DNA from 2 places in the Streptomyces sp. NPDC087906 genome. Region 2 is predicted to be linked to the other one. Evidence: riboswitches for the same ligand, from Rfam matches in the RefSeq annotation. Region 2 holds a riboswitch; the other holds the start of a gene.
What was found. A riboswitch is a leader RNA that binds a small molecule or an ion and turns the genes downstream of it on or off. The one in region 2 is predicted to bind cyclic di-AMP.
Positions count from the first base shown of each region.

Region 1: another riboswitch for cyclic di-AMP. It lies ahead of ACZ63I_RS07015 (LysM peptidoglycan-binding domain-containing protein); the one in region 2 lies ahead of ACZ63I_RS13110 (M23 family metallopeptidase).

Region 1 covers NZ_JBVJLC010000002.1:375,438-380,920, forward strand. Annotated here, with positions in the region: gene ACZ63I_RS07000 (TetR/AcrR family transcriptional regulator) at 1-379, opposite strand, end outside; gene ACZ63I_RS07005 (glycosyltransferase family 2 protein) at 421-2,109, opposite strand; gene ACZ63I_RS07010 (hypothetical protein) at 2,404-2,613, shown strand; gene ACZ63I_RS07015 (LysM peptidoglycan-binding domain-containing protein) at 2,622-3,479, opposite strand; cyclic di-AMP (ydaO/yuaA leader) riboswitch at 3,482-3,648, opposite strand; gene ACZ63I_RS07020 (DUF6221 family protein) at 4,100-4,498, shown strand; gene ACZ63I_RS07025 (LTA synthase family protein) at 4,679-5,483, shown strand, end outside.
Region 2 covers NZ_JBVJLC010000003.1:830,827-836,309, forward strand. Annotated here, with positions in the region: gene ACZ63I_RS13100 (bifunctional acetate--CoA ligase family protein/GNAT family N-acetyltransferase) at 1-1,623, opposite strand, end outside; gene ACZ63I_RS13105 (HPr family phosphocarrier protein) at 1,766-2,047, shown strand; gene ACZ63I_RS13110 (M23 family metallopeptidase) at 2,348-3,124, opposite strand; cyclic di-AMP (ydaO/yuaA leader) riboswitch at 3,138-3,299, opposite strand; gene ACZ63I_RS13115 (M16 family metallopeptidase) at 3,481-4,848, opposite strand; gene ACZ63I_RS13120 (M16 family metallopeptidase) at 4,866-5,483, opposite strand, start outside.

The DNA.
Region 1 (5,483 bases), on a different contig from region 2:
GGTCGTGGAACATCGAGCCGAGCTGCGGTCCGCTGTTCTCCAGCAGCTCACCGAGGTCTCTGGCCACCTGGGTCTCGACGTACTGGCCCATCAGGGCGTCCAGCGCCGCCACCGTGCGGTCCTCGAAGCTCGCCGACGGGTCGTCGAAGCTCGCCTCCATGCCCTGCTGGGCACGTTCCAGTACCCCGCGCATCGTGGCGCGGTACAGCTCCTCCTTGTTCGAGAAGTGCAGGTAGAGGCCGGGCCGGGACACGCCCGCCGCTTTGGCGACCGCTTCCATGGACGTCTTCTGGAATCCGTACCTGCCGAACACGCCGAGGGCTGCCGCCAGCACGGCGGCGCGCTTCGGGTCGTCGGACTTCTGCTCAGGACTACTCACACCTGACACATTAGACAGCCGTACGAACTTTGTCTAACGCGTCAGCTTGAGCGCTTCCCGTGCTCCCCCCGCTCCCCGCGTCCCCAGCGGGAGGCTTCCTGGGCGGCGGACCGCACCCGGCCCCGCAGGCCCGCCGGCAGCTTCCCCATGGCCGTACGGACGAGGCGGCGTATCCCGGGACGGGTCGCCGCGGACGCCACGAAGTGCCGCAGCCAGAGCTGGCGGCCCGGCTGACCGGCGGTCAGTTGGAGCTGGGAGTGCGGCCCGAACCAGTTGGGGACGAGGATGCGGCCGCCGATGCGCCGCACCGGGAGATGGGGCCGGTCGTCGCTGGCGACTCTGGCCCGCCGACCGAGGCCCAGCACCTGGTAGTTGAGCCACACATGGTGGCGACCGCTCGCCAGCGGGTTGCCGCCGGCGAGCGAGTGCGGGTCGAGCAGGGTCTCGCCCGTGATCACCACTTCGTGCCGTCCCGCGCCGAGCGGCCGCAGTTCCGGGGTCAGTTCGCTGTCGGGATACCACCAGTGGCCGTCGGAGGTGTTCTGTACGAGCAGCTCGCCCGTGGCATAGGAGAAAGGATCGGTCACCTCGAAGTCCTCCGCGCCTTCGATGCCCGCCAGCAGTTCGGGATCGAGGAACATCTTTCCGTCGCGCTGCACGAGAACCAACGGCTCACCATTCGGCCGGACATGACGGACCGTGGTGCGCACCACGAGTTTGTCCTGCCGCCAGAAAGGCTTCTCCATGTCGAGCCGCGGTCTGATTCCGCCGGTGCGCCGGGCGAGTTCGACAAGGGATTCCAGCCGGCCCTCCTCCAGCAGGGTGGCCCGCAGTCCTCCGACGGCCGGCATTCCCTCTCTGACCCCCGGTGGGAAACATTCAAGCGCCATCCGCCGAACGACATCGAAATACGTGCGCAGTTGAGTCCCGGTCCGTTGCAGAACGCGCGGCTCGGTCACCGGTCGGAGTAATTCCACCCGATAGGAGCGCCGTAGCAGTCTGTCGCGCAACTCCCCCGGTTCGGTGCCCTCCTTGATGGCGTCGACAACGTGCCGCAGATGGCGGTAATACGTGTCGGCCGTCGTGGCGCCGCTGCTGCTGTTGCCGCCGTCCGCCCGGCGGACCCAGCGGTAGGTCGGATAGTCGCCGAGAATGGAGACGGTTCGCGCGCGGGTGTACGCGCGCGCCATGAAGAGCTGGTCTTCGAGCCGGACGCGCCCTTCGGGGAATGTGATGCCGTGATCCAGCAGAAAGGATCTTCGGAACATCTTGTGCGGCGTCAAACTCTCGATCAGCGGCGCGTCCTTGACCGTGCAGCGCTCGACGGTCCGCTTGAACACGTTGCTCGGTCCCGTCATCGTGCCGTACATCTTGCCGAGCACGATGTCCGAGTCGTTCCGCTCCCCCAGTCTGACCAGGCGTTCCAGCGACTCCGGGGCGAGTTCGTCGTCCTGGTCCACGAACTGCACGTACTTGCCGCGGGCCAGTCGCACGCCGACGTTGCGGGGTTTGCCGGGCCAGCCGGAGTTCTCCTGATGGTGGACGCGCACATGCGGGTGGCGGGCGGCGAGCCGGTGCAGCCGATCGGCCGAATCGTCCGTCGACCCGTCGTTCACGTAGAGAATCTCGTAGGCGTCGGATCCGAGGCTCTGGCCGGTCAGTGATGCGGCGCAGCGGTCCAGATGCTCTCCGGCGTTGTAAACCGGAATCACTATGCTCACTTTCAGCATTCGGGCTCCCTCGTCAACAGCGGCGGTCACCGAGTGAGATTCATCCACACCCTAGAAGGTTGTACGTAAATATGACTTCGACACGACGGATGCCGTTTCCCCGCCGTTCATTCGGCCGAGCCGGCACGTCGGGTCTGCGCCGGGCCCGGAGGGCGTGGCGGATGGCGACTTGACGCCTGTTCAGAAACGGCCCGACGGGCTATCGTCCGCAGGGATCGCACTCTGCGCATCGTTGCCGATGCGTCCCACCGCGGGCAGGAGTCACGCCCCGCTCCGAGACCCGGAGGCCCGGCGATGCTCTTCTGGACCCTCGCCCTGCTGCTCACCCTGATCGCCTTCGGCAGCATCGGCTACGCGATGGCCGGGCTCGGCCGGGGCAGCGGACGCACCGGTGCGCGCCGTGTCGGCGCCTGCGTGACGCGCCGCATCCCCAGCATGCCGAACGGACCCACCCCCGCCGGACGTGTGCGTCGTCCGGCCGGAGTGGGCCCGTCGGGTGGGTGAAGGTCCGGTCAGTAGGGACCGTTCACGTTGTCGATCGAGCCGTAGGTGGCAGCCGCGTAGTTGCACGCGGCGGTGATGTTGGCCACCGGGTCGTAGCTGTCCATGGACGTGCCGTCCACGTGGTACGCCTGGAACGTCGGGTCGATGACCTGCAGCAGCCCCTTGGACGGCGTGCCCGCGGCGGCGTTCGAGTCCCAGTTGTTGATGGCCGCCGGGTTGCCGGACGACTCCCGCATGATGTTGCGGTAGATGCCGTCGTAGCTGCCCGGGATGCCGTGGGCGGCCATGATGTCCAGCGACTCCTTGATCCAGCCGTCCAGGTCGTTGGTGTACGACTTCGCCGCCGTCTCGATCGGGGTGGTGCTCGTACCGCCCTGGGCGCTCTTGCCGGACGCCGAGGGGGCGGCGGCGGCCGCGGCCGGCTTGGCCTCGGCCTTCGGAGCGGCCTTGACGGCGGTCCTGCTCGCGCTCTTGGCGGCGGTCGTCGCGGCCGGCTTCGACGCGGCCTTGCCGCCCAGGGTCAGCTTGAGACCGGGGTGGATCAGCGACGGGTTGTCGCCGACGGCCTGCCGGTTGTCCTGGTAGAGCTTCTTCCAGCCACCGCTCAGCGAGTGGCTGCGGGCGATCTTGGCGAGCGAGTCGCCGTGGACCACGGAGTACGTCCTCGAAGCGGCCTTCTTGGCGGCCACGACGGACGCGGGCGCCGACTTCACTGCCGATGCGACGGCCGAGCTGTGTACGGACGGCGCCGCTGTGGCGGTGGTGGCGGCCACCAGCGGAATGGTGAGCGCCGCACCACCCGTACCGAATGCGATAAGGCGTCGGGTGAGCCGGCCGGTACGGGGACGACGGTGCTTCCTGGGCATGACTAATTCCTCTCCGTCGCCTACGAGGTGAGCTGTCGGGTTCGGACTGGAGATGTCCGGCCGCACCTGAATGCGACTTCACCCCTAGCCGGTCCTGGATGAGGACCGGCGGCTTACCTTGGTTCCCCCGCTCCTGCCGTAAGTGAGTGGGATTGGGTTTTCCGGACGGCGGCAGGATTAGGCGGTCCACCCGGAGTGACGTGAACGTAAGCGACAACAGTCGGCCGGAACAAGTCCCGCATTACAGAAACATCTCGAATCAGGAATGCGAAGGAGCGGCAATCCCGTTACCCGCAGGACGTTCGAGAACTCAACTTTCCTTCTGTGCGAGGGAAATGGCAGCGGACCGCTCTCCCGACCGACATGTCCTTACGTGACACACATCACGGAGATATGGCGCAACCGCGCGCTTCAACGAGGAACGGGGGGCGACAAGTTGCTTTTTCGGTGGCTATACGGACGTGACGGTTAATACCGTCAAATCGCCCATATGGGCGGTGTTCGTGCGGTCGCCGGTGAGGCAAGTGCCGTTGCCGCGCGGGGGTATCCTTCCTGACGGCCGTCCCAGCCCGCCAAGCCCACTGACAGCTCTGGACGGGCCGTTTCGAGGAGCAAGACGCGTGAACGAGAACGACGCACTGATCGCCTTCGTCCGGGCCCGGCTGGACGAGGAGGAGCAGATCGCGCGGGGCGGTGGCGGCGACACGTGGCGCTGCCCGCCGGAGCGGCCGGGCGAGGTCCACAGCACGACGGGCCCGATCGCCTTCAGCATGAAGGACTACGGCTACGACCGGCACATCGCCCACCAGGACCCGGCGCAGACCCTCCGCCGCATCGAGACCACCCGGGTGCTCCTCGGTGAGTACGCCGAGGTCGCCGAGTTGGACGTGGACCGCCCCGCCCGCGATTTCCCCTCCGGGCGCGCGGTCGGCCTGGGGTTCGTCGTCCGGCAGATCGCGGCCGAGCACGCGGGACACGCCGACTACCGGGTGAAGTGGCTCCCCCGGTTCGCGGGTTGAGCTGACGGACGGCCGGGACCGCCGCTCGCGGCCCTGCCGCGTGACCGTGATTTCCGCAGTCGTGCGTTGAACGAAACGCATCGCTGGGCCGTACACCAGTCTGCGGCCCCGACCCTCTGTGCCTGGTCCGCGATGTCACCACCGGGCCTCGCGCGGAAGGAACTTGGGTTGTCGCCCTTCATGAAGTCTCGTCAACTGCCGGACACGGACAAGACCGGCGAGAAGGGGAACCCCGGCCCCGACGGCCCTGTCGACGGCTCCCCCGACACACCAGGCGCCGACACACCAGGCGCCGGCACTCCCGGGGCCGGGGCTTCCGGCACCTGGCGGGAGAGGCGCCCCGGCGTCGCCCGAGCTGCGGCGCTGGTGCTCACCGGGCTCGCCGCCGTGCTCGTCCTCCTCGCGCTGCTGCTGCCGAACAACCTCACGGATCCCACCGTCTCCGCCTTCCTCCGGATCCCGGTGGAGGGCTTGGTCGGCGCGGCCGTACTGCCGTTCCTGCCGCAGCGGGCGCGGCGGGTGGTGGCGATCGCCGCCGGGGTGGCCCTCGGTCTTGTGACCATCCTCAAGTTCCTCGACATAGGTTTCTACAACGAGCTGGACCGGCCGTTCGACGCGCGGCTCGACTGGTTCCTGTTCGACGACGCCGAGGCGTTCCTGCGGGACTCGGGCGGCCAGGCGCTCGCCGTCGGCGCCGTGATCGGGGTCATCCTGATCGTCGCCGCCGTGCTCGTCCTCATGCCGCTCGCGGTGCTCAGGGTGAGCCGTCCCGTGGTCCGCGACACCAGGGCCACGCTCGGCACCACCGCGGTCCTCGGCGTCGCGTGGATCATCTGCGCCGCGCTCGGTACGCAGCTCGCCGGGGCGCCGGTGGCGTCCCGGAGCACCGGCGAGCTGGTCTACAGCCATGTGAAGCAGGCGCGCGACAGTCTGCGGGACGAGCGGCAGCTCGCCAAAGCCGCGGCCGTCGACCCCTTCGGCAAGA
Region 2 (5,483 bases):
GGTCGCCGCCGTCGTCAGGTCCAGCGGCGGCAGCGGGCGCAGCCCGGCGGCGAGGCAGGCGTCGTAGGTGAGCAGGCCGAGCGATTCGGAGTTGCCGAGGATGGCGACGCGCGGCCCGGCGGGCAGCGGCTGGCCCGCGAGGAGCAGTCCCGCGTCGACCATCTCGGTGACGGTGTCGACGCGGATGACGCCGGCCTGCCGCATCAGGGCCGAGACCGTGCCCTCCGGGATGCGGCTGACCGGGACGGCGTGGCCGGGCGGCTCGCTGCCGCTGTGCCGGGCGCCCTTGACGACGACGACCGGTTTCGTGGCGGCCATCCGCCGGGCGAGCCGGGTGAACTTGCGCGGGTTGCCGAGCGATTCGAGGTACATGAGGACGACGTCGGTCTCCGGGTCCTCGTACCAGTACTGCAGGAACTCGTTGCCCGAGACGTCGGCGCGGTTGCCCGCCGAGACGAACGACGACAGACCGGCGCCGCGCCGGTGCAGACCGGAGAGCAGGGCGATGCCGATGGCGCCCGACTGGGTGAAGAGTCCGATACGGCCGCGGTGCGGCGACTGCGGTGTGAGGGAGGCGTTCAGCCGTACGTCGTCGGCGGTGTTGATGATCCCGAAGGCGTTGGGGCCGATGAGCCGCATCCCGTACGAGCGGGCCTGCCGCAGCAGGGCGCGCTGGCGCTCCCTGCCCCGGTCGCCGCTCTCGGCGTATCCGGCGGAGAGCACGACCACGCCCCGTACGCCGTGGGCGCCGCAGTCGGCGACGGCTTCCGGCACCCGGTCGGCGGGTACGGCGATGACGGCCAGGTCGACGGGGCCCTCGACGGCGGCGACCGAGCGCAGGGCGGGTACGCCGTCCAGCTCGCCCGCGTCGTCGGCGAAGGCGCTGTTGACCGCGTACGTACGACCCGTGTAGCCCGAGCCGAGGAGGTTGCGCAGGACGGTGCGGCCGACGCCGCCCGGTGTGCGGCTGGTGCCGACGACGGCCACGGATCCGGGGGCGAGCAGCCGCTGCACCGAGCGGGCCTCGGCCCGCTGCTCGCGACCGCGCTGGACGGCCAGCGACTCCGCGGTGGGTTCGAGGTCGAGGGTGAGGCGTACGGCGCCGTCCTCGAAGCTGCGCTTCTGGGTGAATCCGGCGTCCCGGAACACCTTGATCATCTTGTTGTTGGCGGGCAGCACCTCGGCGGCGAAGCGCCGGATACCGCGCTCGCGCGCGACGGCCGCGATGTGTTCGAGCAGCGCGGAGGCGACGCCGCGCCCCTGGTGGGCGTCCTGCACGAGGAAGGCGACCTCCGCCTCGTCGGCGGGCGCGGAGGCCGAGCGGCCCAGCTCGTCGATCCGGTCGTAGCGGACGGTCGCGATGAAGTCGCCGCCCACGGTGACGGCGAGTCCGACCCGGTCGACGTAGTCGTGGTGGGTGAACCGGTGCACGTCCTTGTCGGAGAGCCGGGGGTACGGCGCGAAGAAGCGGTAGTACTTGGACTCGTCGGAGACCTGCTCGTAGAAGCTCACCAGCCGTTCGGCGTCGTCGGCGGTGATGGGTCTGATCCGTGCGGTGCCTCCGTCGCGCAGCACCACGTCTGCTTCCCAGTGATCGGGGTACGCGTGATCCGACGGCGTCATAAGCCCAGCCTATGGCCTGGACCGCGGCGTACGCAGCGGTCGCGGCCGGTGGCGGGGCGGGGCACCCTGGGGCGGCAGAACCGTTTCGGCTGCACATGAGAGACTGGTCTAGACAACCTCTTGAGACTTGAAGGGCAACACCATGGCTGAGCGCCGCGTCAACGTCGGCTGGGCCGAGGGCCTGCACGCCCGCCCCGCATCCATCTTCGTCCGCGCCGCCACGGCCTCCGGCGTCCCCGTCACGATCGCGAAGGAAGGCGGCAGCCCGGTCAACGCCGCGTCCATGCTCGCCGTGCTGGGACTCGGTGCGCAGGGCGGCGAGGAGGTCGTGCTCGCATCCGACGCCGACGGCGCCGAGGCGGCGCTCGACCGGCTGTCGAAGCTGGTGGCCGAGGGGCTGGACGAGCTTCCCGAGACGGTCTGACCCGCTCGGCACGTCCGAAGCGTCCGTAGGAGAGCGGCGGGGGGGCCCCCGCCGGGGGGGGGGCCCCCCCCGCCCGGGGGGCGGCGGGCCGGCGGGGCGGCGCCCCCGCGCCCCGCGGCGCCCCCGGCGCGGCGGCGGCGGCACGCGGGGGGGGGGCGGGGGGGGGGGCCCCCCCCCCCCCCCCGCCCCCCCCCCCCCCCCCCCCCCCCCGGGGCGGGGGGGGGGGGGGGGCCCCCCCGGGGGGGGGCCCCCCCCCCCGCTTCCGTGTCCGCGTGCGCCCGCGTGTCGCCGCCGCCGCCGTCAGACGTGCACGCCGTGCTCGCGCAGATACGCCAGCGGGTCGACGTCCGTGCCGTACTCCTGGCTCGTCCTGGCCTCGAAGTGCAGATGCGGCCCGGTGGTGTTGCCGGTCGCTCCTGAGCGGGCGATCCGCTCCCCCGGCATGACGGACTGGCCGACCGAGACCTGGATCGAGGAGAGATGGCCGTACTGCGTGTACATGCCGTCGCGCATCCTGATCACCACGTTGTTGCCGTACGCGCCGCCCCAGCCCGCCTCCACGACGGTGCCGGCGCCGACGGCGACCACCTCGGTGCCGGTGGCGGCGTGGAAGTCGATGCCGGTGTGGCTGCCGGACGACCACAGCGCCCCGCCGCTCTCGTAGCCGGTGCTCACGTACGCGTGCGCGACCGGCGTCCGGAAGGCGTTCAGCCGCTTGCGCGCGGCGGCGCGTGCGGCGCGCTGCCTGGCCTCGCGCACCTCTTGGGCGCGCGCCTCCGCCTTCCGCTTCGCCTCGGCCTTGGCCGCGGCGACCCGCTTCGCCTGCTCGGCCGCCGCCCGCTGGGCCGTCGCCTGGGCGGCGATCGTGTCGCTGATGGAGTCGCCGATGACGATGGCCTGGGTGGTGGTGCTGCCCTGTCCTGCGGCCGGGCCCTCGGGCTCGGCGGCGAGCGCCTGGGAGGACAGTGCTCCGACGACTCCGCCGACGGTGAGCGTCGCGACGCCCGCCACGCTCAGGCTCCTGCGGGTGGGACGTCTGCGGGCACGGTGCTTCCCGGTGGGACGGGTGAACGCCATGGAGTGGCTGGTCCTTTCCTTCCTTCTCGCCTACCGGGTTAGCTGACGGGTTCGGAGCAGGAAGGTCTCCTACGGGCACCTCCGCGCGGTCGGCGAAGGCATCCGATTCACCCCAGGGACGTGGGTCCCCGGCTCCCCAGGCTCGCGCCTGACGGGGACTCGGCGATGGCTGCCCGATGCCGCGGTCGCGGCTGGTGACTGGCGGACAGCCCGACCGACGCTAAGCGGGCGGACTTCGCATCGCCAAAACCGCGCGGGCATTTGTAGCGCACACCACAGGGCAGAGCGGGCAAAAGGGAGAACCCCGGCCACCCGCACCGGGGTTCTCCCTTTCCATCGCTCGGCGTGCGGAGCGATCAGCCCGCGACGACCGTCACATCGCCGATACCGAGAGCCGTGACCGGCTCCTTGATCTGCGCGGCGTCACCGACGAGCACCGTGACGAGCCGGTCGACCGGGAACGCGTTCACGGCCGCCGCCGTCGCCTCGACCGTGCCCGTCTCGGCCAGCCGCGCGTACAACTGCGCCTGGAAGTCGTCCGGGAGGTGCTGCTCGACCTGGTCGGCCAGCGTCCCGGCGACGGACGCGGCCGTCTCGTACTTCAGCGGGGCGACCCCGACCAGGTTCTGCACGGCGACATCCCGCTCGGCCTCGGTGAGGCCGTCGGCGGCGAGGGTGCGCAGCACCGTCCAGAGGTCGTCCAGCGCCGGGCCCGTGGACTCCGTGTCCACCGAACCGCTGATGGCGAGCATCGCGGCGCCCGTACCGTCGGCGGCCGAGCGCAGCACCTGGCCGAACGCCCGTACGCCGTACGTGTAGCCCTTCTCCTCGCGCAGCACCCGGTCGAGCCGGGAGGTCAGCGTGCCGCCCAGGCAGTACGTGCCGAGCACCTGGGCCGGCCAGACGCGGTCGTGCCGGTCGGCGCCGATGCGGCCGATCAGCAACTGCGTCTGCACGGCGCCCGGACGGTCCACGATCACGACGCGGCCCGTGTCGTCGGCGCTGATCGGCGGAACCGGGCGCGGCTCGGCCGTGTTGCCGGTCCAGTCGCCGAGGCTGTCGGCGAGCACCTGGTCCAGATCGACGCCGGTGAGGTCCCCCACGACCACGGCGGTGGCCGTGGCCGGGCGGACGTACGCGTCGTAGAAGGCGCGCACGGCCGCCGCGTCGATCCGTTCGACCGTCTCCTCGGTGCCCTGGCGCGGCCGGGACATCCGCAGGGAGGCGGGGAACAGCTCCCTGGAGAGCTGCTTGGCGGCGCGGCGGCCCGGGTTGGCCGTCTCGTGCGGGATCTCGTCGAGGCGGTTGCGGACCAGCCGCTCGATCTCGCTGTCCGCGAAGGCGGGGGCGCGCAGCGCCTCGGCGACCAGGCCGAGCGCCTTGGGCAGCCGGGAGACCGGCACTTCGAGGGAGACCCGGACGCCGGGGTGGTCGGCGTGCGCGTCGAGCGTGGCGCCGCAGCGCTCCAGCTCGGCGGCGAACTCCTCGGCCGAGTGCTTGTCGGTGCCCTCGGACAGGGCGCGCGCCATGATCGTGGCGATGCCGTCGAGCCCTTCAGGCTCGGCGTCGAGCGGCGCGTCGAGGCAGATCTCGACGGCCACCACCTGCTGTCCCGGGCGGTGGCAGCGCAGCACCGTCAGACCGTTGGCCAGGGCGCCGCGTTCGGGCGCGGGGAAGGCCCAGGGCCTGGCTTCGCCGGCCGTCGGCCGCGGGTGGAACTCCATGGTCGCGGCAGCCTCGGTCACTTGTCCGCCCCTTCGTGCTCGGTCTCTTCGGTGGCCGCTTCGCCGGCGGACTCTTCGGCGGACTCTTCGGCGGCGAGGGGTTCGTACACCAGCACCGCCCTGTTGTCGGGGCGCAGTCGCGCCGCCGCGACGGCCTTCACCTCGGCCGCCGTGATGTCCAGGACCCGGGTCACCGCGGTCAGGGCGAGCTGCGGGTCGCCGAACAGCACGGCGTACCTGCACAGTTCGTCGGCGCGCCCGGCGACCGTACCGAGCCGGTCCAGCCATTCGCGCTCCAACTGCGCCTGCGCGCGCTCCATCTCCTCGTCGGTCGGGCCCTCTTCGGCGAGGCGGGCCAGCTCCTCGTCGACGGCGGACTCGATCTGCGGGATCTCCACACCGCCGGACGTCTTGACGTCCAGCCAGCCGAGCGACGGCGCGCCGGCCAGGCGCAGCAGGCCGAAGCCGGCGGCGACGGCCGTACGGTCCCTGCGGACCAGGCGGTTGTGCAGCCGGGACGACTCGCCGCCGCCGAGGACGGTGAGCGCCAGGTCGGCGGCGTCGCACTCGCGCGTGCCGTCCTGCGGCAGCCGGTACGCGGCCATCAGCGCACGGGCCGGCACCTCTTCCTGGAT